3 regions of the Variovorax sp. H27-G14 genome follow, and region 2 is predicted to be linked to each of the others. Evidence: riboswitches for the same ligand, from Rfam matches in the RefSeq annotation. Region 2 holds a riboswitch; each other region holds the start of a gene.
The links. Region 2 has a riboswitch for glycine ahead of VLK31_RS23915 (D-amino acid dehydrogenase). Riboswitches for the same ligand answer to the same signal wherever they lie in the genome.
Positions count from the first base shown of each region.

Region 1 (9,685 bases), on a different contig from region 2:
ATGGAGTGAGATTTTGATTCGCGTGAGCCTCATCTGGATGGTCTTCATGGGCATTCCGATGGCGTTTCGCCAGGGCGCGATGGTCAGCGTGGACGTGCTCTACCGCTGGAGCCCGCCGCGCATGCGCCGCGTGCTCGACGCGGTGGTGAGCCTGGCGGCGTTGGCGCTGATGCTCGTCATTCTGTGGTGGGGCTGGGACTACGCCATGCGCGGGCGCGTGCAGTCGATGGCCGGGCTTGAAAGCCTGTCGATGGTGTGGGCCTACCTGGCGCTGCCGGTGGGTTCGGTGTTTTGCCTGTTCGGCATCGTTGGTAATTTTCTCGACCCCAAGCGGCTCGAACTGGAGACCGCGCAATGAGTGTCGTGATGGTTGCAACGATGGTGCTGTGCTTTGCACTGTCGATTTCCGTGGCGGTGTCCATCGGGCTCTCGTCGATCGTGGGCATTCAGGTCACCAACGCCAACATGCTCATCTCCGTGAAGGAGATGTTCAACTCGATCAACAAGTTTCCGCTGGCGGCCATTCCGTTCTTCATTCTGGCGGGCAACCTGATGGAAACCGGCGGCATCTCGCGCCGGCTGGTGGAGTTTGCCAAGAGCATCGTGGGCGGCGTGCAGGGCGGCCTGCCCATGACCTGCGTGCTCACCTGCATGATCTTTGCGGCGGTGTCGGGCTCGTCGGTGGCCACCACCTTTGCGATTGGCGCCATCCTGATTCCGGCGCTCATCAAGCACGGCTACCCCGCGTCTTACGCGGCGGCCCTGCAGGCCACCAGCGCGGAGCTGGGCGTGATCATTCCGCCGTCGATTCCCTTGATTCTTTACGGCGTGAGCGCCGAGGTGTCCATTGGCGAGCTGTTCATCGCGGGCTTCGGCCCCGGCATTCTGATCAGCCTGGCGCTCATGTTCTTCGTGTGGGCCTACTGCAAGTGGAAGGGCTGGGGCAAGACCGACGGCGAAGGCCGCATGCCCTTCGGCCGTGCGCTGTGGCAGGCCGGCTGGGCGCTGCTGATGCCGGTGATCATTCTGGGCGGCATCTACGGCGGCATCTTCACGCCGACCGAGGCCTCGGCCGTGGCGGTGTTCTACGCGCTGGTGGTGGGCGTGGTGATCTACCGCGAGATCAAGCTGACCGACCTGTACGTGATCTTGCGCAAGTCGGTGATGTCGTCGGCGGTGATCATGTTCATCATTGCCAACGCGGGGCTGTTCGCGTTTCTGATCACCCGCGCGGGCGTGCCCGACGCCATTGGCCACTGGCTGCAGGAGGTGCTGAAGTCTCCGGCCATGTTCCTGCTGGGCGTGAACGCGGCGCTGTTCGTGATTGGCATGTTCATCGAGACCAGCGCGGCCATCATCGTGCTGGCGCCGATTCTGGCGCCGGTGGCGGTGCACTTCGGCATCGACCCGGTGCACTTCGGGCTGATCATGGTGGTGAACCTGGCGCTGGGCATGATCACGCCGCCCTTCGGTGTGAACCTGTTCGCGGCCTGCACGGTGGCGCGAATATCGCTGGACCGCATCGTGCGGCACCTTGTGCCTTTCGTGCTGGTGATCCTGGCGTGCCTGATGGTGATCACCTATGTGCCGTGGGTGTCGCTGGCACTGCGCGACCTGGTCTACGCCAAGTAGCAATCAACGGCGCAGGTACACGCTGGGCGGCACGCCCAGCGTGCGCCGGAACATGGCGGTGAAGGCGCTCGGGCTCTCGTAGCCGTGCGACAGCGCCACGTCCAGAACCGACGCGCCGGCGGCCAGCTTGGGCAGGCTCAACAGCAGCCGTGCCTGCCGGCACCACGCCCCGAAGTTCATGCCCGTCTCGCGCTGAAACAGGCGCGCGAGCGTGCGGCTGTTCATGTGCAGGCGCAGCGCCCAGGCGTCGAGCGAGGCGGGCAGCGAGGGGTCGCGCACCAGTTCTTCGCACAGCGCCGCCAGGCGCGCATGGCGCGGCATGGGCACATGCAGCGACAGAGCAGGCGCGGCCTCGATCTCGTCGAGCATCAGCTCCATCACACGTTCGTCGCGCCCGCCCGGTGCGTAGTCCAGCGGCAGCGCCACCGCCGTGACGATGAGCGCGCGCAGCAGCTCGCCCACATGAATCACGCGGCATTGGCTGCCCAGGTCCGCGCGCATGCCGGGCTCGACGAACACGGTGCGCATGCGCACCTCGCCCGCCATGCGAATCTGATGCTCCATGCCGCCGGGCACCCACACGCCGCGCCCGGTCGGCACCACCCAGCTTCCGGCCGCCGCGCTCACGAGCATCACGCCGGAGATGGCGTGAATCAGCTGCCCGCGACGGTGCGTGTGCGGCGGAATGAAGGCGTCCCCCGCGGGGTCGGTCGCCAGCACCGCGACGGCGCGCGGGGTCGACTCGCCTTCTTCGGGGCGCAGGTTGATTGCTTTGTCCATTTCTCGACGATGAATGCCAATTCGTAGAGAGAACATCTTCGCACGGCTTCCTACGATGCTTTTTTCACCAGGAAACGAAAGAAGCGACCCTCATGAACAAGCGCCGACTCGGGCTGCTCACCGGCACCCATGCCGTCAACGACCTTTACCAGGGCCTGGTGCCCGCGCTGCTGCCCTTCATGGTGCTGGAGCGCGGCTACAGCTACACGGCCGCGGCCGGGCTGATGCTGGCGGCCACCGGCCTGTCGAGCGTGGTGCAGCCGCTGTTCGGCCTGTATGCCGACCGCCATCCACGCAGCTGGCTGGTGCCCACCGGTTTTCTGGTGGCGGCACTGGGCGTGGTGCTGGCGGGCGTCAGCCAGAGCTACCTGCTGACCTGGATCGCCATTGCGCTGTGCGGCCTGGGCATTGCGGCGTACCACCCGCCGGCCACGGTGGCCGCGCGCGCTGCCGGCGGTGCTTCGCAGAAGGCAATGAGCGTGTTCTCGGTGGGCGGCACCATCGGCGCTTCGTTCGCGCCGGTGCTGGCGGCCACGGTGGTCGGCGGCGGCAGCCTGTCGCGCAGCTACCTGCTGGGGCTGCCCGCGCTGGCCATGGGCGTGGTGTGGGTGGTGGCGAACGCGGGGGGCCAGCGTGCCTCGGTTGCAGCGGCCGCAGCTGCACGCCAGGCCGCCAGTCATCTGCTGAAGCCGCATAACGACTGGCGTGCCTTCGGCGTGCTGGTGGCGACCATCGTGGGCTGGTCGATTCCGTATGTCACGGTGCTGTCGATGCTCTCGTTGCGCATCACCCGCGACCTGCACGGCACCGCGTTTCAGGGTGCGGCGGCGCTCACCGCCTTCACCGCGTTCGGTGCCGTGGGCACGCTGCTGGGCGGCTGGCTTGGCGACCGCATCGGCCGCATGGGCACCATCCGCGCGGGCTACCTGTTCGCGTTGCCGGCCATGGCGGGCCTGGTGCTGGCGCCGAACGCGGCCTGGGCGCTGGCCTGTACTGCGCTGTTGGGCATGTGCATGTTTCTGCCTTTCGCGGCGCAGGTAACGCTGGCGCAGGACTACCTGCCGCGCAACCCGGCCACGGCCAGCGGAATCACGCTGGGGCTGGCGCTCTCCGTGGGCGGGCTGGTGTCACCGCTGTTCGGCATGCTGTCGGACGCACGCGGGCTGGGGGTCACGCTGACGACGGTGTTGTGCGTGCTGTGCGTGGCGACGGGGCTGGCGCTGCGGTTGCGCAACCGGACGGTGCCGGTGGTGCCGATGGTGCCGGTTGAGGAGGAAGCTGCCACCGCCTGAAACATGGCGTGAATGCGAGCCTGACCACTTAAACCAAACGGTTCATGAAGATGTCACCGCATGCAACGATGCTTCAGCCCCCGATCCCAGAAAGCTGTGGCTGCCATGCTCCCCACCAAGACCGACAAGGCGCGCGACGAACTCCAGGGCGACCAGCGCACGCTGAGCCAGCGCGAGCGTGCGTTGCTGCTGATGGCCGATGGCCGGCGTTCGCTGACGGACTTCAGTCCGTTGTTCACCACGCGGGGTGAGGCCGAGCAGGTGCTGCTGGCGCTGGTGCAGCGGGGTTACCTTCACGACCCGCATGCGGCGGCTGTTGCAGCATCGGCAGCCGCACAGGTGGCGCAGGCTGCGGCGGCCGCTGTAGCTGCTGTGGCCGAGCCGATCCAGGTCAGCATGTCGGCCGACACCTTCGACGGCAAGCGTTCGCTGGCCACCACGCGCATGTTCCTGTTCGACATGTGCGAGCGCATGTTCGTGCGCCGCGACCCAAAATTTGCGCTGCAGATGCGCGACGCCCTGCGCGAGGCGCGCGACCGCGAGGCCATGCTGACCATTGCGGCGCTGATGCTGTCGGAGGTCGAGAAAAGCGCGGGGCCGGAGCGGGCCGAATCGTTGCGCGAGCGTATCGATCGGTTGTTGCCGCCGGCTGAGGTTGTTCATTGAACGGTTGAAGTTCGTCGATGTTCTGTTCAGGGCGACGCTCACGCCGACGGGGTGCCTTGCTCCGCGAATGTCCTCCGGCCTGCGGCCTCCCCCTTTATTTCGCTGCGCAAGGCACCCCATCGACGTGAGCGTTTTCAGAGCCGGGGTTGATCGGCGGAACACCAGCAGCGTGCCCTGGTGCACAGGGCGTCGGGTACTCCCCGCAGCGAAATAAAGGAGGAGGGCGAAGCCCGGGGGACATTCGCGGAGGGGAGTACCCGGCGGCCTGTGCACGCGCCCTGAATCCTTGAATCCCTGAGCAACCGCAACCCAGCCCCGATCCACTACACTCGCCCGGGTCAGGAGAGAGCCCCGCGTGACGGGGCCGCCGAAGGCGCAGGGATTCCCCGAACGCTCAGGCAAAAGGACTGACAAGACGCCGGTGAACACCGGCGTTTCCTTGCTGGAGAGAGGCCGTTGCCAGACAACAGCCCACCGAAGGAGCAAACCCCGATCGTGGGGCGAATCTCTCAGGTAAAGCGGACAGCAGGGGTGGCCCATGGCTTGCGTCATGGATTTCGTCTGCCCCTTTGGAGTGCCCCATGGCCTCTTGCGCATCTGCTTCCGACACCCTCCTCAAGACGCCCCTGCACGACCTCCACCTGGAGCTCGGCGCCCGCATGGTGCCCTTCGCCGGCTACTCGATGCCCGTGCAGTACCCCGCCGGCCTCATGGCCGAACACAAACACACACGCGACGCGGCCGGCCTGTTCGACATCTCCCACATGGGCCAACTGCGCCTGACGGGCCCCGACGCCGCCGCCGCCTTCGAAACCCTGATGCCCGTCGACGTCATCGACCTGCCCGTCGGCAAACAGCGCTACGGCCTGCTGCTGAACGACGAAGGCGGCATCCTCGACGACCTGATGTTCTTCAACGAAGGCAACGGCTCGCTCTTCGTGATCGTCAACGGCGCCTGCAAGGTGGCCGACATCGCGCACATTCAGCAGAAGATCGGTGCGCGCTGCGCGGTGCAGCCCCTGCCCGACCACGCCCTGCTCGCACTGCAGGGCCCGCAAGCCGCCGCCACGCTGGCGCGCCTGTCCCCCGGCATCGAGCGCTTCGTGTTCATGACCGGCGGTGCGGTGAAGATAGGCGGCATTGCATCCTTCGTCACCCGCAGCGGCTACACCGGCGAAGACGGCTTCGAGATCTCCGTGGCCGCCCAGGACGCCGACGCCCTCGCCCGCCTGCTGCTGGCCCAGCCCGAAGTCAAGCCCGTGGGCCTGGGCGCGCGCAACTCGCTGCGCCTGGAAGCCGGCCTGTGCCTGTACGGCAACGACATCGACACCTCCACCACGCCGGTCGAAGCCTCACTGAACTGGGCGATGCAGAAGGTGCGCCGCACGGGCGGCGCGCGCGAAGGCGGCTTTCCGGGCGCGGCAAAAATACTGGCGCAGCTCACCGCCGCCACTGCGCTCGCCGCCGGTCACACCGACCACGACACGCTCAAGCGCAAGCGCGTGGGCCTGGTGGCACTGGAGCGCATTCCGGTGCGCGAAGGCAGCGTGCTGCAGTCCTTCGAAGGCCAAGACATCGGCATCGTCACCAGCGGCCTGCTCGGCCCCACGGCCGAGCGCTGCATCGCCATGGCCTATGTGGCCACCGCTTTCTCGGAGCCGGGCACGCGCGTGCAGGCCATCGTGCGCGGCAAGCCGGTGCCAATGGAAGTGTCCACCATGCCTTTCGTTCCCACCCGCTACTACCGCGGTTGAAGGACACCGAGCCCCGTTAGGCTCTGCACCCCGAAACATTTTTTCCACGAGGAGTTTTCCATGAGCATCAAGTACACCAAGGACCACGAATGGGTGTTGGCCGAAGGCGGCGCGGCCACTGTCGGCATCACCGTGCATGCGCAGGACGCGCTGGGCGACGTGGTGTTCGTCGACCTGCCTGAAGTGGGCAAGAGCTTTGCGCAAGGCGAAGTTGCCGGCGTCGTCGAATCGGTCAAGGCCGCCGCCGACGTGTTCATGCCCGTGTCGGGCGAAGTTGTCGAAGTGAACGAAGCGCTGCGCGCCGACCCCTCGCTCGCCAACAGCGACCCGCTGGCCAGCGGCTGGTTCTTCAAGGTCAAGCTGAGCGAACCCGCGCAGCTCGACGCCTTGCTGGACGCGGCTTCGTACGACCAGTTCGCCGCCGAATCCTGAAATGATGTTTGCCCCTCGGCTTGCCACTTCGTGTGCTTCTCCATCCCCCGTGGGGAAGGCGCGGTCCGCCTTGGGGCGGCCCGGCGGCGACCGCTGAGTTCTTTTATTAACGCCGATAGACAGTCACCGCCATGCCGACGCCCGCCCTTCCCTCTTTGCAAGAACTAGAGAACGCCGAAGAATTCCTTGCCCGCCACATCGGCATCGATGCGGCGGACGAGGCGCGCATGCTGCCGGTGATCGGCTCGGCCACGCGCGCGGAGCTCATCGACGGCATCGTGCCCGCGGCCATCCGCCGGAACAAGCCGATGCGCCTGCCCGCGCCGGTGACCGAGGCCGACGCGCTGGCCGAGCTGAAGGTGATGGCATCGAAGAACAAGGTGTTCAGGAGCTTCATTGGCCAGGGCTACTACGGCACGCACACGCCGGGCGTCATCCTGCGCAACGTGCTCGAAAACCCCGCCTGGTATACCGCGTACACGCCCTACCAGGCCGAAATTTCACAGGGCCGCATGGAAGCCCTGCTCAACTTTCAGACGATGGTGTGCGACCTCACGGGCATGGCCATCGCCAACGCGTCGATGCTGGACGAAGCCACGGCCGCGGCCGAGGCCATGACGCTGGCCAAGCGCAGCGTCAAGAGCAAGAGCAATGTGTTCCTGGTGTCTGGCGACTGCCATCCGCAGACCATCGAGGTCATCAAGACCCGCGCCGCGCCGCTGGGCATCGAGGTGAAGGTGAGCACCGTGTCGGAAACGCTGCCGCACCTGATGGTGAGCGGCGAGTTCTTCGGCGTGCTCGCGCAGTACCCCGCCACCACCGGCCACGTGCACGACCTGCGCCCGCTCGCGGGCCATGCGCACCAGTGCGACGCCGCCTTCATCGTGGCGGCCGACCTGCTGGCGCTCACGCTGCTGGTGGCGCCCGGCGAGTTCGATGCCGACATCGTCTGCGGCACCACGCAGCGCTTCGGCATGCCGCTGTGCAACGGCGGCCCGCACGCCGCCTATCTGGCCTGCCGCGATTCTTTCAAGCGCTCGCTGCCGGGCCGCCTGGTCGGCGTGAGCGTGGACACCCACGGCCAGCCCGCCTACCGCCTCGCGCTGCAGACGCGCGAGCAGCACATCCGCCGCGAGAAAGCCACGTCGAACATCTGCACCGCGCAGGTGTTGCCTGCCGTGGTGGCCAGCATGTACGCCGTGTACCACGGGCCCGACGGCCTCACGCGCATTGCGCAGCGCGTGGCCGTGCTCACCGCCATCCTCGCCAAGGGCCTGTCGCAGATGGGCCGCGAGCCGGTGAACACCACCGCCTTCGACTCGCTGACCATTCGCACAGGCGACGACACGCACACCATCCTGGAGCGGGCGCAGGCCGGCGGCGTCAACCTGCGCCAGCGGCTGCAGCAGCACCTGGGCATCTCGCTGGACGAGACCACCACGCGCAACGACATCGAAACGCTGTGGGCGCTGTTCGTGCCCGCCGGCACCGCGATGCCGCGCTTCGACGACCTGGCTGCCCACACCACGCCGCTGATTCCCGACGACCTGCGCCGCACCAGCGCCTTTCTCACGCACCCGGTGTTCAACACCCACAAGAGCGAAACCGCCATGCTGCGCTACATCCGCAGCTTGAGCGACAAGGACCTGGCGCTCGACCGCACCATGATCCCGCTGGGCAGCTGCACCATGAAGCTCAATGCGACCAGCGAGATGATCCCCATCACCTGGCCGGAGTTCGCCAACATCCACCCGTTCGCACCCGCCGACCAGCTGCAGGGCTATGCCCAGCTCGACGCCCAACTGCGCGCCTGGCTGTGCGAGGCCACCGGCTACGCGGGCATCAGCCTGCAGCCCAATGCGGGCTCGCAGGGCGAGTACGCGGGCCTGCTGGCCATCAAGTCCTTTCATGAGGCCAAGGGCCAGGGCCACCGCAACATCTGCCTGATTCCTTCTTCCGCGCACGGCACCAACCCCGCCAGCGCGCAGATGGTCGGCATGCAGGTGGTGGTGACGGCCTGCGACACGCAGGGCAACGTCGACATGGACGACCTGAAGCGCGCCTGCGAAAAGCACAGCGACAAGCTGGCCGCCGTGATGATCACCTACCCCAGCACGCACGGCGTGTTCGAAACCCGCGTGAAGGAACTGTGCGAACTGGTGCACGAACACGGCGGGCGTGTGTACGTGGACGGCGCCAACATGAACGCGCTGGTCGGCGTGGCCGCGCCGGGCGAGTTCGGCGGCGACGTGAGCCACCTGAACCTGCACAAGACCTTCTGCATTCCGCACGGCGGTGGCGGCCCGGGCGTGGGCCCGGTGTGCGTGGTCGAAGACCTGGTGCCCTACCTGCCGGGCCATGCCACGGCCGGTGTGCCGTCGCACGGCGTGGGTGCCGTGTCGGCCGCGCCGCTGGGCAACGCGGCCGTGCTGCCGATCAGCTGGATGTACTGCCGCATGATGGGCGCCAAGGGCCTGCAGGCCGCGACCGAAACGGCCATCCTGAGCGCCAACTACATCAGCGCGCGCCTGAAGGACCACTACCCCACGCTGTACGCAAGCCCCAACGGGCACGTGGCGCATGAATGCATCCTGGACCTGCGCCCGTTGAAGGACACCAGCGGCGTCACCGCCGAAGACGTGGCCAAGCGGCTCATCGATTACGGCTTTCACGCGCCCACGCTGAGCTTTCCGGTGCCGGGCACGCTGATGGTGGAGCCGACCGAGAGCGAGCCGCTGGCCGAGCTCGACCGCTTCATCGACGCGATGATCGCCATCCGCGGCGAGATCCGCCGCATCGAGGAAGGCGTCTGGCCGAAGGACGACAACCCGCTCAAGCACGCACCGCACACCGCGGCCAGTTTGCTGGGCAGTGAATGGAGCCACCCGTATGCGCGCGAACTCGGCGCCTACCCGCTGGCCGCGCTGAAGAACGCGAAGTACTGGCCGCCCATCGGCCGCGTCGACAACGTGTATGGCGACCGCAACCTGTTCTGCAGTTGCCTGCCCGTGGGCGACTACAAGGAAGCCGAAGCGGCCTGAAGGCCCGCGCGAATTGTCCCGGCGGGAACGAGGCGCGCGCCGCTCAATGCGCCCGCTGCGCCACGCGCGCCACCATCTCGTCCATGCG
Region 1 is NZ_JAYLVN010000009.1:74,259-83,943, forward strand. Features, by position in the region: gene VLK31_RS20935 (TRAP transporter small permease) at 1-358, shown strand, start outside; gene VLK31_RS20940 (TRAP transporter large permease) at 355-1,632, shown strand; gene VLK31_RS20945 (AraC family transcriptional regulator) at 1,636-2,412, opposite strand; gene VLK31_RS20950 (MFS transporter) at 2,505-3,704, shown strand; gene VLK31_RS20955 (hypothetical protein) at 3,810-4,370, shown strand; glycine riboswitch at 4,700-4,790, shown strand; glycine riboswitch at 4,803-4,906, shown strand; gene gcvT (glycine cleavage system aminomethyltransferase GcvT) at 4,952-6,124, shown strand; gene gcvH (glycine cleavage system protein GcvH) at 6,185-6,556, shown strand; gene gcvP (aminomethyl-transferring glycine dehydrogenase) at 6,688-9,597, shown strand; gene VLK31_RS20975 (LysR family transcriptional regulator) at 9,641-9,685, opposite strand, start outside.
Region 1: another riboswitch for glycine. It lies ahead of gcvT (glycine cleavage system aminomethyltransferase GcvT); the one in region 2 lies ahead of VLK31_RS23915 (D-amino acid dehydrogenase).

Region 2 (9,685 bases):
GGGTGCAGCCGGGTGCCGGAGCCGCCGGCCAGGATGATGCCCTTGCGTTGCGTCGTCGTGGTCATGTCGTTGTTCTCTTTTTTTGAATTCAGAGCGTCTCGCGCAGCATGCGCGCAACGCCTTCCTGCCAAGGCGGCAGGCGCAAACCGAAGGTCGACTGCAGCTTCGAAGTGTCCAGCCGCGAGTTGTGCGGCCGCTTGGCCGGCGTCGGGAAGGCGCTGGTCGGCACGGCCTCCACGGCGTCGGGGCCGGCCTTGAGTTCAACGCCGGCCTTTTGCGCCATGTCGAGCACGAAGCGCGCGTAGCCGCACCAGGTGGTTTCGCCGCCGGCAATCACGTGGTACAGACCCGACTTGGCCGGGTCCTGCAGCGTGGCGCGAATGGCGTGCGCCGTGATGTCGGCCAGCAGCTCCGCACCGGTCGGCGCGCCGAACTGGTCGTCGATGACGGTGAGCTTGTCGCGCTCCTTGGCCAGCCGCAGCATGGTCTTGGCGAAGTTGCCGCCGCGCGCCGCGTACACCCAGCTGGTGCGAAAGATCAGGTGCCTTGCGCAGTGCTGTGCCACCAACTGCTCGCCCTCGAGCTTGGTCTGGCCGTACACGCTGAGCGGGCCGGTGGCGTCGTCTTCTTTCCAGGGCCGGGTGCCGCTGCCGTCGAAGACGTAGTCGCTCGAGTAATGCACCATGAGCGCGCCGATCTGCTGCGCCGCCTGCGCCACCACGCCAGGCGACGTGGCGTTGAGCTTGCGGGCGAAGTCGGGCTCGCTCTCGGCCTTGTCGACGGCGGTGTGCGCCGCGGCATTGACGATGACGTCGGGGCGCACTTTCAGCACCGTTTCGGCCAGTTGCTCGGGACGGCTGAAGTCGGCGTGCAGGTCGGTGCTGTCGAAATCGAGCGCCACCACTTCACCCAGCGGCGCCAGACTGCGCTGCAGCTCCCAGCCGACCTGCCCGCCCTTGCCCAGCAGCAGCAACTTCATGCGGCGGCCTTTGCCGATGCGGCAGGTGCGGCAGGTGCGGCAGGTGCGGCAGGTGCGGCGTCGTACTGCTTCTCGACCCATTCGCGGTAGGCGCCGCTTTGCACGTTGCGCACCCATTCGCTGTTCGCGAGGTACCACTCCACGGTCTTGCGGATGCCGGTGTCGAAAGTTTCTGCGGGCTTCCAGCCGAGCTCTGCTTCGAGCTTGCGTGCATCGATGGCGTAGCGGCGGTCGTGGCCGGGGCGGTCGGTGACGTAGGTGATCTGCGCTTTGTACGGCTGGCCGCCGGCCTTGGGGCTGAGCTCGTCGAGCAGCGCGCACACGGTGTTGACGATCTCGATGTTGGGCTTCTCGTTCCAGCCGCCCACGTTGTAGGTCTCGCCGAGGCGGCCGGCTTCGAGCACGCGGCGAATGGCGCTGCAGTGGTCTTTCACGTAGAGCCAGTCGCGCACCTGCATGCCGTCGCCGTACACGGGCAGCGGCTTGCCGGCCAGGGCGTTGACGATCATCAGCGGGATCAGCTTCTCGGGGAAGTGAAACGGGCCGTAGTTGTTGGAGCAGTTGGTGGTGACCACCGGCAGGCCGTAGGTGTGGTGCCAGGCGCGCACCAGGTGGTCGCTGGCGGCCTTGCTGGCCGAGTACGGGCTGTTGGGCTCGTACTTGTGCTCTTCGGTGAAGGCGGGGTCGGTCTTGGAGAGCGAGCCGTACACCTCGTCGGTGGACACGTGCAGAAAGCGGAAGGCGGTTTTGTCGTCGGCCGGCAGCGCGCTCCAGAAGCCGCGCACGGCTTCGAGCAGGCGGAAGGTGCCGAGCACGTTGGTCTGTACGAAGTCTTCGGGGCCGTGAATGGAGCGGTCCACATGCGACTCGGCGGCAAAGTTGACCACGGCGCGCGGCTTGTGCTCGGCCAGCAAGCGCTCGACGAGGGCGCTGTCGCCGATGTCGCCCTGCACGAAGATGTGTTTCGGGTTGCCCTTGAGCGAGGCGAGCGTCTCGAGGTTGCCTGCGTAGGTCAGCTTGTCGAGGTTGACTACGGGCTCGTCGCTGTTCGCGATCCAGTCGAGTACGAAATTGGCGCCAATGAAGCCAGCGCCGCCGGTAACCAAGATCATGGGGTCCCCTGAATGTATGTTCGAAGTCATCGCCCTGCGGCAATGAAAGTAGCGCGCGATTATCCCATTGGGCTTATAGAGAGAAACACAAGACGCTACCGCTCTCTTCACTCGGTGTTTACAATCGGCCACACTGCAGGAGAGCGGGCCACCTGGTGGCCCTACCGAAGGCGCAAACTCCCATGAACGCTCAGGTCGGCCTGACGAGATCTCGAAGATTTCGGCAAGGGGTCAGTACTGCACTACATCAAACGCCGTCTGGAGAGCCATCTCACCCCCTCACGGGTGGTCGAGATGCACCGAAGGAGCAAACCCGCTGCGGGCGCAGGGGGTGAATCTCTCAGGTACCGAGGACAGGGGGAGCGGCAACTTGGACTTCGGTCGTCCGGTTGCCTGCTATTGATTCAATAGCACACCACGCCCGTCGTTCAAGCGCTGCAACCTCAAAGGTACTTGAAATGCGCGTGATTGTTCTTGGCGCCGGCCTGCTCGGCGTGACCTCGGCTTACTACCTCCAGCAACTCGGCCACGACGTGACCGTGATCGACCGGCAGGCCACCCCGGCCGCCGAAACCAGCTTCGCCAACGGCGGGCAAATTTCCGTGAGCCATGCCGAACCCTGGGCCAACCCCAGCGCGCCGCTCAAGGTGTTGCAATGGCTGGGCAAGGAAGACGCGCCGCTGCTGTTTCGCATTCGCGCCGACATGCGCCAGTGGCTCTGGGGCCTGCAGTTTCTGCGCGAATGCACCCCGGCGCGCACACGGCACAACATCGAGCAGATCGTGCGTCTGGGTACATACAGCCGCGAGATGTTGCAACAGTTGCGCCGCGACACGCACATTGCGTACGACCAGCGCGCCCAGGGCATCCTTCACTTCTATACGACGCAAAAGGAGTTCGACGGCGCCCTCGCCCCCGCCGAGCAGATGCGCGCGCTGGGCTGCGAGCGGCAGGTCATCTCGGCCGACGAGGCGGTGAAGATCGAGCCCGCGCTGGCCCACATCCGCCCCAAGCTGGCCGGCGCCACCTACACGGCGGAAGACGAATCGGGCGACGCCAATCTGTTTGCGCGCGAACTCTCCAACCTGGCCGCCGCGGCCGGCGTGAAGTTTCTGATGAGCCACACCATCACCGCGCTGCGCGAAGCCGGCGGCAAGATCGACCACGTGGAGGCCACCGACAACGAAGGCCGCTTCCAGCGCATCCGCGGCGACGCCTTCGTGATGGCGATGGGCTCGCTGAGCCCGCTGCTGGCCGCGCCGCTGGGCATTCGTTTGCCGATCTACCCGGCCAAGGGCTACTCGGTGACGCTGCCTGTAAAGGACGCCAGCAAGGCCCACCAGGTCTCGCTGACCGACGACGAGTTCAAGCTCGTGTTCTCGCGCTACACGTCGCCGGGCGTTGACGGGGGCGACCGGCTGCGCATTGCCGGCACGGCCGAGCTCAACGGCTACGACCGCGACCTGAACCCGGTGCGCTGCGAAGCCATCGTGCGCCGAGTCGAAGAGCTGTTCCCCGGCGCCGGCGACACCACGCAGGCCCAGTTCTGGACCGGCCTGCGCCCCGCCACGCCAAGCAACGTGCCGCTGATCGGCAAGACCAAGCTGGCGAACCTGTTCCTCAACACCGGTCACGGCACGCTGGGCTGGACGCACGCCTGCGGCTCGGGCAAGTCGATTGCGCGCATCGTGAGCGGGCTGGCGCCCGAGCTGGACTTCGCGTTCACCGGCATGCCGGCGGGCCAGCCGCGCGTGCTGCAGCCGGCCTGACCGGGGCTGTATTGCTCAGTCCTTGCTGGTGAACACCGTCAGCACACCCGTATAGCCATACAGGTGATGCCGGGCAATTTCGCCGGCAGCGAAGAACCCGACCAGGGGCACGTCGCCCAGCGCGTGCCGCACGATCTGCAGCTCCGCGCCCGGCGCGCCGAAGTGCGGGCCACCGCGGCCGGAGCAGCTCACATACACCGCGCCCGCAATGCGCCGCGCGGGGTGCGGCGCGGCCTCGGCCTCGCCCGCCGCCACGGCGCGCGCGGTGGCCAGGGTCTGCTCTTCGGGCTCCAGCTCTTCTCTGATTTCGGCGCAGATGCGCATCAGGTCGGCGCGTGCGGCCTGCGCGTTGCGCCGGCAGAAGGTCAGGCGCATGCCGGCCTCGGCCACGTCGGCAATGGCGATGCCGCGCCGTGTGGGGTCCAGCCCGATGATGTGGCGCACCAGCACGTCGGCGCCCAGGTCGCCGGTGCGGCGAATGCCGTCACTGCCCGCGTCGGCCAGGCCGACCAGCGTGTTGCGCACCGCGTCGATGGCCTCCTGCGGCCGCTCCAGCGACACCTGCAGGTCGGCCAGCAGCACGTCGAGCGCCGGCTCGCCGTCGAGCTTGAGCAGCAGGTTGCCGTCGGCCTCGGTGATCTCGCGCTCGCGCACCGCGCCCGAGCGCAGCGGCTGGCAGCCCTGCGTGACGCGCGACACCAGCCGCACGCCCTCGCCGAACACCACGCCCGACAGGCCGCCCGAAAACACGCCGCCCGCCGCGCCCTGCCCGCGGATGTTGCCGTTGCCGCCCACGGCAAATTGCAACGCGCTGCCGCGGCCCGAGGTCAGGCCGCCGAACAGGTAGCCGGTGTCGGTGCGCCCGGCCATCTCGCTTATCAGCTCGGTCAGGTCGGGTGTGGCGGGGTCGGCATGCACCAGCGCCGTGTGCGCCTCGAAGCCGCTCATCTCTGAGTTGCCCAGCGGCGCCACGCCCGAGAACACGCGGTACTGGTCGCTGGGCAGCGCGCACAGCATCAGGCTGATGCCGGGCTCGTCGAAGTACTCGGCGTTGTTGGCCGACACGCCGATGCCCACGGTGCCCGACCAGTCGGTCACTTCGGGCAGCTCGCCGCTCAGGTGGTCGAGGATGTCCTGCGCGTCGCTGGCGTAGTGGTCGGTGATGTAGAGCAGGCCGAGCGTGGGTGCCGACGCGTAGTCGGGCAGCGCCATTTGCGCGCGCAACTGGGCCAGCACGAGGCCGGCCGCCATGCGCCATTGCGGGTGGGTGGCATGGCCGGAGGGAAACAACTTCATGGTGCGTGCCAACCCGTTCTCTTCAAAAAAATGTCTGTGTATGACGTCAGCGTCGGGCGGAGGTTCGCTTTCGCGCGGCGGTCGATGTCTTCTTTTTGGCGGCCGGCGTGGCGGGCGACTTTCTGGCCGCGGCCTTCACCGGTGCCGCCTTCGCGGATGCTGCCTTTTTGGCGGCGGCGGGCTTCTTGCCCATGACCTGGCCGACCACGTCGGCCAGCGGCTGCGCCATGGCGGGCACCTTGAGCTGGGCCGCGTCCTGCAGCGCCGAGCTGGCGATGTGCTGAAACTGCTCTGTGAGCGCGCCCCACCACTGCATCGGGTCGACCACGCCGGCAGCGCCGGCCTTGGCGGCCTTGCCACCCCGTGGCTTTTTCGCCGCGGTGGATGTTTCTTCTTCGGTGGCTTCGTCTTCGGTCTCTTCGACCTCATCGACCTCTTCGGGTTCGGGCTCCGGCGCGGGCGCCGAAGAGAACGCGGCGGGTGCGGCCGGCGCAGCAGCGGCCGGGGCCATTGCGGCCGCCTGCTTGGTGAACGCGCTGGCAATGTCTTCCATGCGCACGTTCATGCCGCGCAGCGTCGACAGGGTCATCTTCTGCACCTCCAGCGCCTGGATGGTCGCCTTGAGCGCGTGGCCGTTCTGCTCCAGCCAGTACTGCACCGTCTTGAGTTCCTGGATGCGCTTGTCGACCTCTTCCACGCTCAGCGTGGGCGCCACCCAGCTGGCCAGGCTCGGAATGCCGGGCACCGCGCCGGCCCCGCCACCGCCGGCGGCGGCAGCACCCCCGGCAAGGTTCTTCAGGAAGTCGAATCCGGGGACGAACTGGCTGAAGTCGAAGGGCTTGTTGGCATTGCTCATGGGCAGGGTCTCCAGGCTGGGTTTTCTTGTGCCGCCCAGCTTACTCCAAGGCCCCGTGGTTTTTGGCGGCCCTCAGAGCTCGCTTCGCACCTTGCTGAACACCTTCCAGAAGGTCGCGTCCTGCGAGGTTGCGAAGTTGATCCGCATCAGCGTGCTGGGCGGGCGGCGCGCATGAAACAGCGAGCCCGGCGCCAGCAGGTAGCCCTGGTCGAGCATGCGCTGGGTGAGCGCGTCGGTGTCCACGCCGGTGTCGACCCAGCCGAACAGGCCCGCCGGCTCCGACGCGAAGGTGCAGCCGTGCGACATGGCCAGCTTTACCGCGCGCCCACGCGCCCCGTCGAGCCGGATGCGCACGCGCTCCGAATGCCGGCGCAGCTGCCCCTGGTCGATGCACCACGACAAGGCCCGCTCGAACAGCGTGGGCGAGGTCAGCGTGGCCAGCAGCTTGGTTTCGAGCAGCCGCTCCTTCAGCGCGGGCGGCGCGGCCAGAAAGCCGATGCGCCAGTTGGGCGCGATGATCTTCGCGAAGCCGCTCACGTAGATGGTGCGCTGCAGCCCGTCTAGCGCGCTGAGGCGCGTGGCGTGCTCGGGCGCGAGGTGGCTGTAGGTGTCGTCTTCGACGATGTGAAAGTCGTGCTCGTTGGCCAGTTGCAGCACCCGGTGTGCGCTGCCCGGCGTGAGGCTGTAGCCGGTCGGGTTGTGCAGCACGCTCACGCTGACGAACAGCTTGGGCTGGTGCAGCCTGCAGTACTGGGCCATCACGTCCAGGTCGGGCCCGTCGGCGCGCCGCGGCACCGGCAGGATGCGCATGCCCAGCGCCTCCAGCCGCGCGAACTCCAGCGCCCAGCCCGGCTCTTCGACCATCACCGGGTCGCCCGCGCGCAGCAGCGTGCGGCTCACGATGTCCAGCGCATGCGTGGCGCCGATGGTGGTCACGATCTGGTCGGGCGAGGCCGGCACGTTGATGCCCATCAGCTTCTGCGACAGGCTGCGCCGCAGGCTGCCGTCGCCCGCCGGCTCGCCGTACTGCAGCGACAGCTCCTGCAGCACGGCGGTGCTGGTCATGCGGCGCACGGCCGTGGGCATGAAGGTCGAGGCCATCCAGTCGGGCGGGAACACGCCCATGCCCGGCTGCGGCTTGTCGCTGGGGCGGTGGAACATGCTGCGGATGAGCGAGCTGGCGTCGGCCGGCACGCGCGAGGCCATCATCTGCACGGCCATTGCAGCTGGCATGCCGCTCGCGCCACCGGCGTGTGCGCTGTTGGCCGAGCGGGCGTCCTGCACCGGTGCCGAATCGCGCACATAAAAGCCGCGCTGGCGGCGCGCCTCCACCAGCCCCTGCGCCAGCAGCTGGTCATACGCGGCGACCACCGTGTACGGGCTCACGCCCTGCTGGCGCGCGCACTCGCGCACCGAGGGCAGCCGCGCGCCGGGCGGCAGCAGCCGGGTGCGAATGCGCTCGGCCAGGCGGTCGGCCAGCTGGGTGGTGAGCGATTGGGTGGAGGTGCGAGTCAGCATGCGTTGTCGTGCCCCGGAAAAGCTTGGCGCCTTGCGCAATTGCAGGCGCTGTGTCGAAGGATTGACCAATACAGATTCCGCGATTGTTCGGTCATCTGTACTGCAACTGTAATGGTCTGAAGTTTAGAGTGTGTGCCATGAACTGGCAAGAATTCACCGCGCTGCTGGTGCTGGCCACGGCGATGAGTTTCTCGCCCGGACCCAACACCACGCTCTCCACCGCCCTGGCGGCCAACGGCGGCATGCCGCGCGCCATGCGCTTCGTGCTGGCGGTGCCGGTCGGCTGGACCTTGCTGCTGGCGCTGAGCGCCGCCGGCATCGGCGCGCTGGTGGTCGCGGTGCCTGCGCTGCGGGTGGGCATCAAGGCGCTGGGCATCGGCTATCTGCTGTGGCTGGCGTACAAGCTCAGCGGCAGCCGCACGCTGGGCAAGGCCGACGGCGCGAAGCTGTCGGTGGGCTTCGGCCAGGGCGTGATGCTGCAGTTCGTGAACATCAAGGCCTGGCTGCTGGCGCTCACGCTGGTGGCGGGCTGGATTGCCGGGCAGCCCGATGCGCTCGGGCGCTTCGCCATCGTGGCGCCGGTGATGCTGGTCTTTGCCTTTGCCAGCAACTTTGCCTATGCGCTGGTCGGCGCCCTGCTGCGCGACTGGCTTGCCAAGGGCGCGCGGCTGCTGTGGTTCAACCGCGCCATGGGCCTGGTGCTGGTGCTCACCGCGTGGTGGATGGTGCGCGTATGAAGCTCGACATCAAGGACGAAACGCTGGGCATGTGGCTGGGCGTGGTCGGGGTGGCGATGTTTGCCGTCACGCTGCCCATGACGCGCCTGGCCACCGGCTCGCAAGAGGCGCCGCAGCTCTCGCCCTGGTTCGTGACGCTGGGGCGCGCGGCGCTGGCGGGCGTGCTGTCGGCCATTTTCCTGCTGGCCACGCGCTCGCCGCGCCCGGCCCGGCACGAATGGAAGCCGCTGGGCATGGCGGTGCTGGGCAACGCTGTCGGCTATCCGCTGCTGCTGGGCTACGCGCTGCGCGTGGTCACGGCCAGCCACGCGGCGGTGGTAACGGCGCTGCTGCCGCTGGTTACGGCCGCTGTGGCGGCCTGGGTGCTGCACCAGCGCGCGCGGCTCGGCTTCTGGCTGTGCGCCGTGGCGGGCAGCCTGCTGGTGGTGGTGTTCTCGGTGCTGCGCGCCAGCCAGACGGGGCACGGCTTCGGCTTTGAATGGGCCGACCTGCTGCTGGTGGGCGCGGTCATTGCGGCTTCGTTCGGCTACATCTACGGCGCGCAGGTCACGCCGTCGCTGGGCGCGGAGCGCGTGATCTGCTGGGTCTGCGTGATGGCGCTGCCCGTCACGCTGCCAGCCACGCTGATGCTGTGGCCGACGCAGCCGATCGCCACCGCGTCGTGGCTGGGCTTTGTGTATGTCGGCATGTTCTCGATGTGGATCGGCTTCTTTGCCTGGTACCGCGGCCTGGCCCTGGGCGGCGCGCTGCGCGTGAGCCAGACGCAGCTGCTGCAGCCGTTCTTGTCGATCCTCGCGTCCATCCCCATCCTGGGCGAGCCGCTCGACCTGGTGACGCTGGGCTTTGCCATTGCCGTGGTCGCCACGGTGGTGATCGGCAAGCGGCTGTCGCAGCCGGCGGGCGCCAGCGCCGCGCCGCTGGCCGCCAGCCCCAGGAGCAGTTGATGTTCAGCCACGTGACCGTCGGCTGCACCGACCTGCCGCGCACCGCCGCCTTCTACGACGCACTGCTCGCGCCGCTCGGCCTGGTGCGCCGCCCGGTCGTGCCCGACGGCGGCCCCGAGGCCGCCTGCTGGACAGCGCCTGGGCAGGCGCTCCCGCGCTTCTACGCGTACATCCCGCTGAACGGTGAACCCGCCAGCGTCGGCAACGGCAGCATGGTCGCGTTCAGCGCGGCCTCGGCCGAGGCCGTCGACGCCGCCCACGAGGCGGCCCTCCGGCACATCGGCCACGGCGCCAGCGACGAAGGCGCGCCGGGCCCTCGCCCACGCTACGGCCAGGGCTATTACGGCGCCTACCTGCGCGACCCTGACGGCAACAAAATCCATGTTGTGTACCGTGGCGACCTCCGGGCGAATTGACCGCCGATCCGCCTGTACGCTCCTACCCGAATCTCACCTCACCGCCTGAAAGAAGACC
Region 2 is NZ_JAYLVN010000012.1:7,822-17,506, forward strand. Features, by position in the region: gene rfbA (glucose-1-phosphate thymidylyltransferase RfbA) at 1-65, opposite strand, end outside; gene rfbD (dTDP-4-dehydrorhamnose reductase) at 89-979, opposite strand; gene rfbB (dTDP-glucose 4,6-dehydratase) at 976-2,091, opposite strand; glycine riboswitch at 2,218-2,304, shown strand; glycine riboswitch at 2,340-2,458, shown strand; gene VLK31_RS23915 (D-amino acid dehydrogenase) at 2,550-3,860, shown strand; gene VLK31_RS23920 (FIST C-terminal domain-containing protein) at 3,876-5,156, opposite strand; gene VLK31_RS23925 (PhaM family polyhydroxyalkanoate granule multifunctional regulatory protein) at 5,203-6,012, opposite strand; gene VLK31_RS23930 (PLP-dependent aminotransferase family protein) at 6,085-7,530, opposite strand; gene VLK31_RS23935 (LysE family translocator) at 7,668-8,267, shown strand; gene VLK31_RS23940 (DMT family transporter) at 8,264-9,211, shown strand; gene VLK31_RS23945 (VOC family protein) at 9,211-9,627, shown strand.

Region 3 (9,685 bases), on a different contig from region 2:
CAATGGCCACCACCACGGTGAGCAGCTTGCCGCCGAACAGCGCCACCAGGCTGATGGCGAACAGAATGCCGGGGATGGCCATGACGCCGTCCATCAGCCGCATGAGCACGCTGTCCACGCGCCTGAAGTAGCCGCCCAACAGCCCCACGAGCATGCCGAAAACCATCGCCAGCGCCGCCACCGCCACGCCCACGGTGAGCGACACGCGCGCGCCGTACAGCGTACGGCTCCAGATGTCGCGCCCCAGGCTGTCGGTGCCCATCACGAACAGGTGCTCGAAGGTGTCGCCAGCCAGGCTGTTGAACTCGCCGCGCGTGCCCGGCAGGATGTTGGAGCTGGCGGGGTCGATGGCGGTCGGGTCGATGGTGCCCAGCCACGGCGCGGCCAGCGACATGAGCACCAGCAGCACCAGCACGCTGCCACCCGCGCGCACCGACCAGTTGGCCAGAATGCGCTTGAGCAGCGAGCGGCGTCGGGGTGGCGGCAGTGCCTCCACGGCGCCTTCGGGTGCAAGGGAAAGAGAGGAATCGGTCATGGGGTGTTTCTTCGTTGCGGTGCGGTGGCTTCAGTACCGGATGCGGGGGTCGAACACCAGGTAGCTCACATCGATCAGCAGATTGATGAGCACGTAGATGACGGAGAAGAACAGCGTGATGCCCTGAATCAGCGGAAAGTCGCGCGACAGCACCGCGTCGACCGTGAGCTGCCCGAGCCCCGGAATGGCGAACACCGTTTCTGTGACCACCACCCCGCCGATGAGTAGCGCAATGCCGATGCCGATCACCGTGACGATGGGAATCGCCGCGTTGGCCAGCGCATGGCGCATGAGCAGGCGCGTTTCCGAAATGCCCTTGGCGCGCGCGGTGCGGATGTAGTCCTCGGTCATGGCCTCGGCCACGGCCGCGCGGGTGACGCGCGCAATCAGCGCCACGTAGATCACCGACAGCGTGATCGACGGCAGTATCAAATGCTTGAGCCACGGCAACGGCCCCTGGCTGAGCCGTGCATAGCCCTGCACCGGCAGCCACTGCAGGTGCAGCGCAAAGATCCAGATGAGCACGTAGCCGATCACGAACGCGGGTATCGAAAATCCCATCACCGAAAAGCCCATGAGCATCCGGTCGAGCCAGCCGCCATGCCGCCACGCGGCAATCACGCCCAGCGGCACCGCAATGAGGATGGTGACCACCAGCGTCACCGCCGCCAGCGACACCGTGGCCTCGATGCGCTGGCCGATCAGCTCGGCCACCGTCTTCTTCATGAAGTACGACTCGCCCAGGTTGCCCTGCAGCAGTTGCGTGCTCCAGTGAAAGAACTGCACCGGCAGCGACTGGTTGAGCCCCAGCTGCTCGCGCACCCTGGCAATGTTTTCGCTGGTGCCGCTGTCGCCCACGATGGCGGCGGCGGGGTCGCCGGGCGCGAGCCGCAGCATCAGGAACACGATCAGCGCGACGATGACAAGCACCGGCACGGTCGACAGAATGCGGCGTGCAAGAAAGAGCAGCATGGGGCGGGTTCCGTGAGCGCTTCGCTCAGTTCTTCTTCAGGTTCCAGAACACGCCGACCGGCGAGCGCACCACGCCGCTCACCACGCCCTTGCGGTAGGCCGTGAGCGGCTTGTATTCACCGATGGGCGCATAGATGCCGGTGTCGTACACGCGCTGCTGAATGGCCGTGGCCAGCTCCTTGCGCTGCGGCTCGTCTGCGGTGGCCAGAAACTGCGACTTGAGCTGCTCCAGCTTGTCGTCGGTGGCCCAGCCGAACCAGCCCTTTTCGCCGTTGCCGGTGAGCGGTGCGAAGAACATCGGGTTCATGTTGTCGGCAATGCCCCAGCCGGTGATGAACAGGTTCCAGCCGCCGTTGGCCACCGGGTCTTTCTTGGCACGGCGCGTGACCAGCGTGGGCCAGTCCATCGACTGCATGTCGACGTTGAAGCCGGCCTGCTTGAGCAGCTGCGCCATCACCGGCGGAAACTTGTTGAGCACCGCAAAGTCGGCCGGGTACATGAGCACCACGGGCTTGCCGTCGTAGCCGGCTTCCTTCAGCAGCGCCTTGGCTTTTTCGAACTGCGGCTTGCCGGTGAAGTAGCCCGTCTTTTCGGAGGCATAGGCCGAGCCGCACGGGTAGATGGAGGCGCAGCTGTTGTACAGCTCCTTGTGCACCAGTTGCGCGCGCATCAGCGCCTCCTGGTTGATGGCCATGAACGCGGCCTGCGCGATCTTCGGGTTGTCGAACGGCGGAATCAGGTGGTTCAGGTGCAGCGCGAAAGAGCCCTTGGCGACCGGGCTGTCGAGCGTGATGGCGGGGTTGTTCTTCAGCGCGGTGTACTGCTCGGAGGGCACCCACTCGATCATGTCGACCTCGCCGTTGGCCAGGGCGTTGGCCTGGGTCTGCGCGTCTTTCAGGATGATCCATTCCATGCGGTCGACGTACACGTTCTTGCCGCCGGCGGTGCCCGAAGGGGCCTCGGTGCGCGGCACGTACTTGGTGTTCTTCAGGTAGACGATCTTCTCGCCGGGGCGGTATTCGTCCTTCTTGAAGATGTAGGGGCCGGAGCCGGTGGCGTCGTCGATCTGCTTGTCCGACGGCGTGGCGGCCACGCGCGCCGGCATGATGAACGGCGGGTTGGAAGACGGCTTGCTCAGCGCGTCGAGGACCATGCCGAAGGTGTCCTTGAACACCAGCTTGAAGGTGTTGGCATCGACGGCCTCGGTCTTGTCGAGCGCGGTGAACATCTTCTGGCCCAGGCCGTCGCGCTGGCCCCAGCGCTTGAGCGAGGCAATGACGTCTTCAGCGGTGACGGGCTTGCCGTCATGAAAGGCCAGGCCCTTGCGCAGCGTGAAGGTCCAGGTCTTGCCGTCGGGGCTGGCGGTGTACTTGTCGACCATCTGCGGATGCACCTTGCCCTGCTCGTCCACGCCGAAGAGCGTGTCGTACACCATGTAGCCGTGGTTGCGCGTAATGAAGGCGGTGGTCCAGATGGGGTCGAGGATCTTCAGGTCGGACTGCGGCACCATGCGCAGCACCTTGCCTGCGTCCTGGGCGAAAGCGGTGGTGGCGGTGGTGAGCGCAGCGGCAGCGGCCGTGGCCAGCAGGGCGCCCGCGAACATGGCTTTCAGTTGTCGTTTCGTCAGCATGGATCAGTTCTCCGGTTGAAAAAGAGGGACGCGAACACGCGCAACGCCCAGGCACGCATGCGTTGGTGGGCGTTGCAGAAAACAAGTCATGAAAGAAGCGGCTCCAGAAACGAACAAGGGCACACCGCGCGCCATGCGCGGTGTGCCCCTGCTGTCCTTTTGCCTGAGAGATTCACCCTGCGCGCACATCGCACAGGGCTTGCCCCTTCGGCGGCTGCCCTCGGCCCCAGTGACGGTGCCGGTCAGCGCTCTCCAGCGTTGAAAAAATCCAGTCTTGGGACCTGAGCGTTACGGGCTGTCGCCTTCGGTAATGCACTAACTCGAAGCATCGAGCCGGCATTTCTCCTGGATGAACTTCTCAAAGCAGATTGCGTGCCAAAAGCACACGCAGGCGAGAAGTCTTAGGTGCTTACTGCGGGCCGCCGCAGAAGTCGGCGCGCTCGGTGGTCTTCGCGGTGAAGCGGATGCGCGTGGTGCTGGTGGCGCGCTGCGGTTCGTTCTGCGGCCACTCGCTCTGCAGCCATGTGTACTGCCAGTCGTACGGCGCGCCGGGCTTTGCGGCAGCGCCGTAGGCGATGCGCAGGCTGCCGTTGCTTTCGTCATGGCAGTGCCTGGAGGTTTTGTATTCCTTCTCGCTGAAGCAGGCGCGGATCATCTTGAAGCACGAGAAGGGAATCCCTTCCTGCGCCGGCTTGCCGCCTTCGAGCGGCACGAAGTCGGCGGTGTCGAACGAGGCGCCGCCGCCCGAATACATCTCCGACACGGTGTGCAGCACGGCCACGGCCCACTGGCCTTCGGCCAGCGGATAGAGCGCGGGCGCGAGCGACAGGCGGGTGTCGCGCGCGCCTTCGCTGTCTTCCTTCTTGAGCGACGCCACGTAGGCCGAGAAGTCGTTCAGCCGGTCGAGCTGCCAGCCCTTGGGCTCCGCGCCGCGCTTGACGCGCGCCATGGCCAGCGGCTCGGCCGAGAGCACCACGTAGTCCGCGGGCGTGGCACCGCGCGCCCGGTACAGGCCGAGCTGCTGCACGTTGCACGGCTGCGGCAGCAAGGCGCACAGGCGCTCACGCCATTGCGCATCGAGCGACTCGGGCTTGGCCACGGGGTCGAACACCTGCGCGGAGGGGGCAGCCGCAGCGGCGAGCACAGGGCCGGCAAACAGCGACACGAGGAGACCGGCGACAAGCAGCTTTTTCATGGTGCCGAATGGTAGCCACGCACCGGCATTTGCGTGTGGCCGTTCTTCGGCAGCGGCTTGATAAAGTCGGCCGCCAACCATGAACCCTTCCACCGCCCCTGCCCCTTCCTCTTCCGTCCTGCAGATCGACGCGCTCGGCTTCGCGTACCCCGACCAACCGGCCATCGCAACCAACTGGACCGCCTCCATCGGCCCCGGCGTCACGCTGCTGTACGGCGACACCGGCGCTGGCAAGTCGGCCTTGCTGCAGGTGATTGCGGGGGCGCTGCCCGCCACCGGCCAGTTGACCGTGGCGGGCACGCGCCTGGCCACGTCGCCCGAGGCCTACAGGCGCAACGTCTTCTTCGTCGACCCGTCCACCGACCGATTCGACCAGGCCACGGTGCGCGGCTGCACCGCCGCGCTGCGTGAAGGCGATGCGGGCTTCGACGACGCGCGCTGGCAGGCGCTGGTGGAAGGCTTCTCGCTGGTGCCGCACCTGGAGAAGTCGATGTTCATGCTGTCGACCGGCTCCAGGCGCAAGGTGTGGCTGGCCGCGGCGCTCGCATCGAGCCGGCCGCTGGTGCTGCTGGACGAACCGACCGCCGCGCTGGACGCGGGGTCGGTGCGCTGCCTGTGGCGCGAATTAGGTGAACTGGGCGAACTGGGCGACCCGAGCAAAGGCGCCACGCCAAGGGCCTTCGTGGTCGCCAGCGCGGAGCACATCGACGCCGTGCCGCTCGCGGCCACCATCACGCTGCCGCTCTCCTGATCTCCCCCTGAAGCTCCCCTGAAACCCCATTGACAGAGCACCCGTGGGGGTGATCTCGCCTCTGGCGGCCCGAAGCGGCCGCCGACGGGCGACAATGACGCGTTCCGGCGGTGCGATCCCGCCAGACCTTTTCCAGCCACCCCGACAACCCGCATCTACGGAAGCCAGCGCATGAGCTCGAAGCAACCCACCATCGTCTACACCCTCACCGACGAGGCGCCCCTGCTGGCGACCTACGCGTTTTTGCCCATCATCCGCGCCTTCACCAACCCGGCCGGCATCAACGTGACCACGAGCGACATCTCCGTGGCCGCCCGCATCCTGGGTGAATTTCCCGAATGCCTGAGCGACGCGCAGAAGGTGCCCGACAACCTCAGCGAACTCGGCAAGCTCACGCTGCAGGCCGACGCCAACATCATCAAGCTGCCCAACATCAGCGCCTCGGTGTCGCAGCTCAAGGCGGCCATCAAGGAACTGCAGGGCAAGGGCTACAAGCTCCCCGACTACCCCGAGAACCCGACCTCCGACGAAGACAAGGACATTCGCACGCGCTACAACAAGTGCACCGGCAGCGCGGTGAACCCCGTGCTGCGCGAAGGCAACTCCGACCGCCGTGCGCCCAATGCCGTCAAGGAATACGCACGCAAGAACCCGCACAGCATGGCCGACTGGAGCCAGGCCTCGCGCTCGCACGTGTCGCACATGCACGGCGGCGACTTCTATCACGGCGAAAAGTCCATGACGCTGGACCGCGCGCGCAACGTCAAGATGGAGCTGATCACCAAGAGCGGCAAGACCGTTGTGCTCAAGCCCAAGATCGCGCTGCTCGACCGCGAAGTGATCGACTCCATGTTCATGAGCAAGAAGGCGCTGCTGGCCTTCTATGAAAAGGAGATCGAGGACGCGCACAAGACCGGCGTGATGTTCTCGCTGCACGTGAAGGCCACCATGATGAAGGTGTCGCACCCCATCGTGTTCGGCCACTGCGTGAAGATCTTCTACAAGGAAGCCTTCGAGAAACACGGCAAGCTGTTCGACGAGCTGGGCATCAACGTGAACAACGGCATGGTCGACCTCTACGCCAAGATCGCCACGCTGCCCCAGAGCACGCAGGACGAGATCAAGCGCGACCTGCACGCCTGCCACGAGAACCGCCCCGAGCTGGCCATGGTCGACTCGGCCAAGGGCATCACCAATTTCCATTCGCCCAACGACGTGATCGTGGACGCATCCATGCCCGCGATGATCCGCAACGGCGGCAAGATGTGGGGCGCCGACGGCCGCCTGAAGGACGTGAAGGCCGTGATGCCCGAATCGACCTTCGCCCGCATTTACCAGGAGATCATCAACTTCTGCAAGTGGCACGGCGCCTTCGACCCCAAGACCATGGGCACGGTGCCCAACGTGGGCCTCATGGCGCAAAAGGCCGAAGAGTACGGCTCGCACGACAAGACCTTCGAGATTCCGGAAGACGGCGTTGCCAACATCACCGATCTGGACACCGGCGAAGTGCTGATGAGCGAAGACGTGGAGCAAGGCGACATCTGGCGCATGTGCCAGGTCAAGGACGCCGCCATCCGCGACTGGGTGAAGCTGGCCGTCAACCGCGCGCGCAACTCCGGCATGCCGGTGGTGTTCTGGCTGGACGCCTACCGCCCGCACGAGGCGCAGCTGATCACCAAGGTGAAGATGTACCTGCACGAGCACAACACCTCGGGCCTGGACATTCAGATCATGAGCCAGGTGCGTGCCATGCGCTACACGCTGGAGCGCGTCGTGCGCGGCCTGGACACCATCAGCGCCACCGGCAACATCCTGCGCGACTACCTGACCGACCTGTTCCCCATCATGGAGCTGGGCACCTCGGCCAAGATGCTGTCCATCGTGCCGCTGATGGCGGGCGGCGGTTTGTACGAAACCGGCGCGGGTGGCTCGGCCCCCAAGCACGTGCAGCAACTGGTGGAAGAAAACCACCTGCGCTGGGACTCGCTGGGTGAATTCCTGGCGCTGGCCGTGAGCCTGGAAGACCTGGGCCTGAAGACCGGCAACAAGCAGGCCGCCATTCTGGCCAAGACGCTGGACACCGCCACCGGCAAGCTGCTGGACAACAACAAGAACCCGTCGCCCAAGACCGGTCAGTTGGACAACCGCGGCAGCCAGTTCTACCTGGCCATGTACTGGGCACAGGAGCTGGCCGCGCAGACCGACGACAAGGAACTGCAAGCCAAGTTCGCCAAGCTGGCCGAAGCGCTGACCAGCAACGAGAAGAAGATCATCGACGAGCTCGCGGCCGTGCAGGGCAAGCCGGCGGACATCGGTGGCTACTACCTGGCCGACCCCGAGAAGTGCTCGGCCGTGATGCGTCCGAGCGCAACGCTCAACGCGACGCTGGCGTCGGCACAGGCCTGACGACACTGCGCGCAACGCCGCGCACGACACGCACGAAACGCACTACGGGATGGCAGCCACTGCCCGTCCGTCGTGCCTCCAGGGGCTCCGCAAGGGGCCCTTGGTGCTTTCGCCTCCAGACGGTGGCGGGTGACGCGGGTGCGGGACTAGACTCCACCTCCCTCCATCCGCTGGCAAGGCAGGCCCCCCATGAAACACTGGTTGCTTCCCATCGCGCTGACCGTGGCCGGCGCCGCCACCAGCGCCCATGGCGCGCAGAGCTGCGACGAACTGCGCACGCAGATCGAGTCGAAGATTGCCGCGTCGGGCGTGGCGCGCTTCACCGTTACCGTGGTCGATGCCAATGCATCGGCCAGCGGACAGGTGGTGGGCACGTGCGAGCTCGGCAGCAAGAAAGTCGTCTACGAGAAGGGCGCCGGGCCCGATCGCGGCACGGCGCCGGCTCCCGCATCAGGCGGGCCCCTGCTCACCGAATGCAAGGACGGCACCGTGTCCGTTGGCGGGGACTGCAAGAAATGAATGCGGCCGCGGGCTGTCGACTGTTCCGCCGATCAGCCGATCAGCCGCCGCAGGCATCTTCCAGGTTGATCAGCCCCGCCTGCATGGCCTCGCGCACGGCCTGCGCGCGCGTGTTCACGGCCAGCTTGCGGTAGATGTTCTTGACCTGCGCGTCCACCGTGTGCAGCGAGCGATAGCTCTGTTCGGCAATCTGACGGTTGCTCAGCCCCTGCGAAATCATGCGCAGCACATTGAGCTCGCGCGGGGACAGCGCGCCCCGTGCATGGTCCGCGCCGGCGGGCGGCGTGGCGCGCGCGCGCCGGGCCTTAGCAGACGGAGCAGGCTCGGCCTGCTGCTCGTGCACCTGCGCTGGCACATCGGGTTGCGCCGTGGCTGTTCGCGGCACGTGCGACATCTGCAATATCTGCGGCCCGTCGTGTGCCACCGCAGCCTGCTTCACCCCGACGATGCGCCGCGCAATGCGCGAAGCGGTGGCAGTGTCGCCCTCCGCAATCAACCGCATCAGAAAAGCCAGCTCCACCTCGTTGGCGTCGATGAACAGCGCGCCCACGGCGCTGGCGGCCACGGCGGAGTTGACCGGTTGCACGTCGTCGGCGAGTGTGCGAACGAGCGCCTCGTCGCTGTGGTGGGAGGCCACGCGCAAAGCCGAGGCCTCTCGCGCCGGGAAAGCGGCTGAAGAAGCAGATGGCGACGCTTGCAACGGTGACGCCGCCAGCACGCACAGCTGGTCGATGCGGCGCGACCGCTCCCTGAGCGCGACGATGCGCGCCTGCGCTTCCCAGCGCTTCACGCCCAGGCTGCGCCGCGCAATCTTGCCGCGGCCCGCGGCGTCTTTGGCCAGTGAGCGCAACGGCATGGCCTCCAGCGCCATGCGGGTGGTTGCCGGGGTGCGGTTGCTGCTTGCCAGCTGCGTGGCAACCCGCTGGATTCTCACTTTGGACATGGACGCCTTCACTCGCTCGAGCATGGGGTAACACCACGGCCCACGGGGCCGCATCGCGCAGCGGTGGCCTTGCAACCACCTCGGCCCCAAGATTGATTGCAAGCGCCAAACGGGCTTGACCGTGCGTCTCAGTTCTTGAGAAAATCCGGCCAATCCCCGGGAATTTTTGGCACTTTTGTCTTATTTCTAGTTTTTATGACGGCCGCATGGCCGTTTGACAGACACCTCGATGGGCCAGCGCAACCTAGAAACCGGCGTCCGTTCCATGCTCCCGAACGGCCTTCCCTTCAGCCATTTCGACGTGCAGGCCGAGCCGCCGGCGCGCCAGTTGCTGGCCTGGCGCGAACGTGTGGGCCACGTGATCGACGTGCAGCCGACGCCCGAGGACATCGGCCGGCCGTTTCATGCCGCCATCGACCGCTACGAGGTCGGCGACATCGTCTTCACCGACTGCCGCTCCGACGCCATGCAGCTCGAACGCTCGCTCGCGCGCATCTCCACCGACAACGTGCGCAACTACGCATTGCACGTGTTCCTGGAAGGCGATGTGCAGAACGTGGCCGTGCGCGCGTCCTCGCGCCCCAGGGACCTGCCGGTGTCGGCCAAGGTGATCGCGCTCGACATGGGCCAGCCGGTGCGCATGCGACGCAACGGCTGCCACGTGCTGACCTTCTTCGTGCCCGCCACGCTGGTGCAGGACGTGTTCCCCGATCCCGAGGCCATTCACTGCC
Region 3 is NZ_JAYLVN010000001.1:526,143-535,827, forward strand. Features, by position in the region: gene VLK31_RS02470 (ABC transporter permease) at 1-535, opposite strand, end outside; gene VLK31_RS02475 (ABC transporter permease) at 566-1,507, opposite strand; gene VLK31_RS02480 (ABC transporter substrate-binding protein) at 1,533-3,137, opposite strand; glycine riboswitch at 3,279-3,403, opposite strand; gene VLK31_RS02485 (hypothetical protein) at 3,547-4,332, opposite strand; gene VLK31_RS02490 (ATP-binding cassette domain-containing protein) at 4,412-5,083, shown strand; gene VLK31_RS02495 (NADP-dependent isocitrate dehydrogenase) at 5,255-7,492, shown strand; gene VLK31_RS02500 (DUF1161 domain-containing protein) at 7,682-8,011, shown strand; gene VLK31_RS02505 (response regulator transcription factor) at 8,052-8,954, opposite strand; gene VLK31_RS02510 (AraC family transcriptional regulator) at 9,220-9,685, shown strand, end outside.
Region 3: another riboswitch for glycine. It lies ahead of VLK31_RS02480 (ABC transporter substrate-binding protein); the one in region 2 lies ahead of VLK31_RS23915 (D-amino acid dehydrogenase).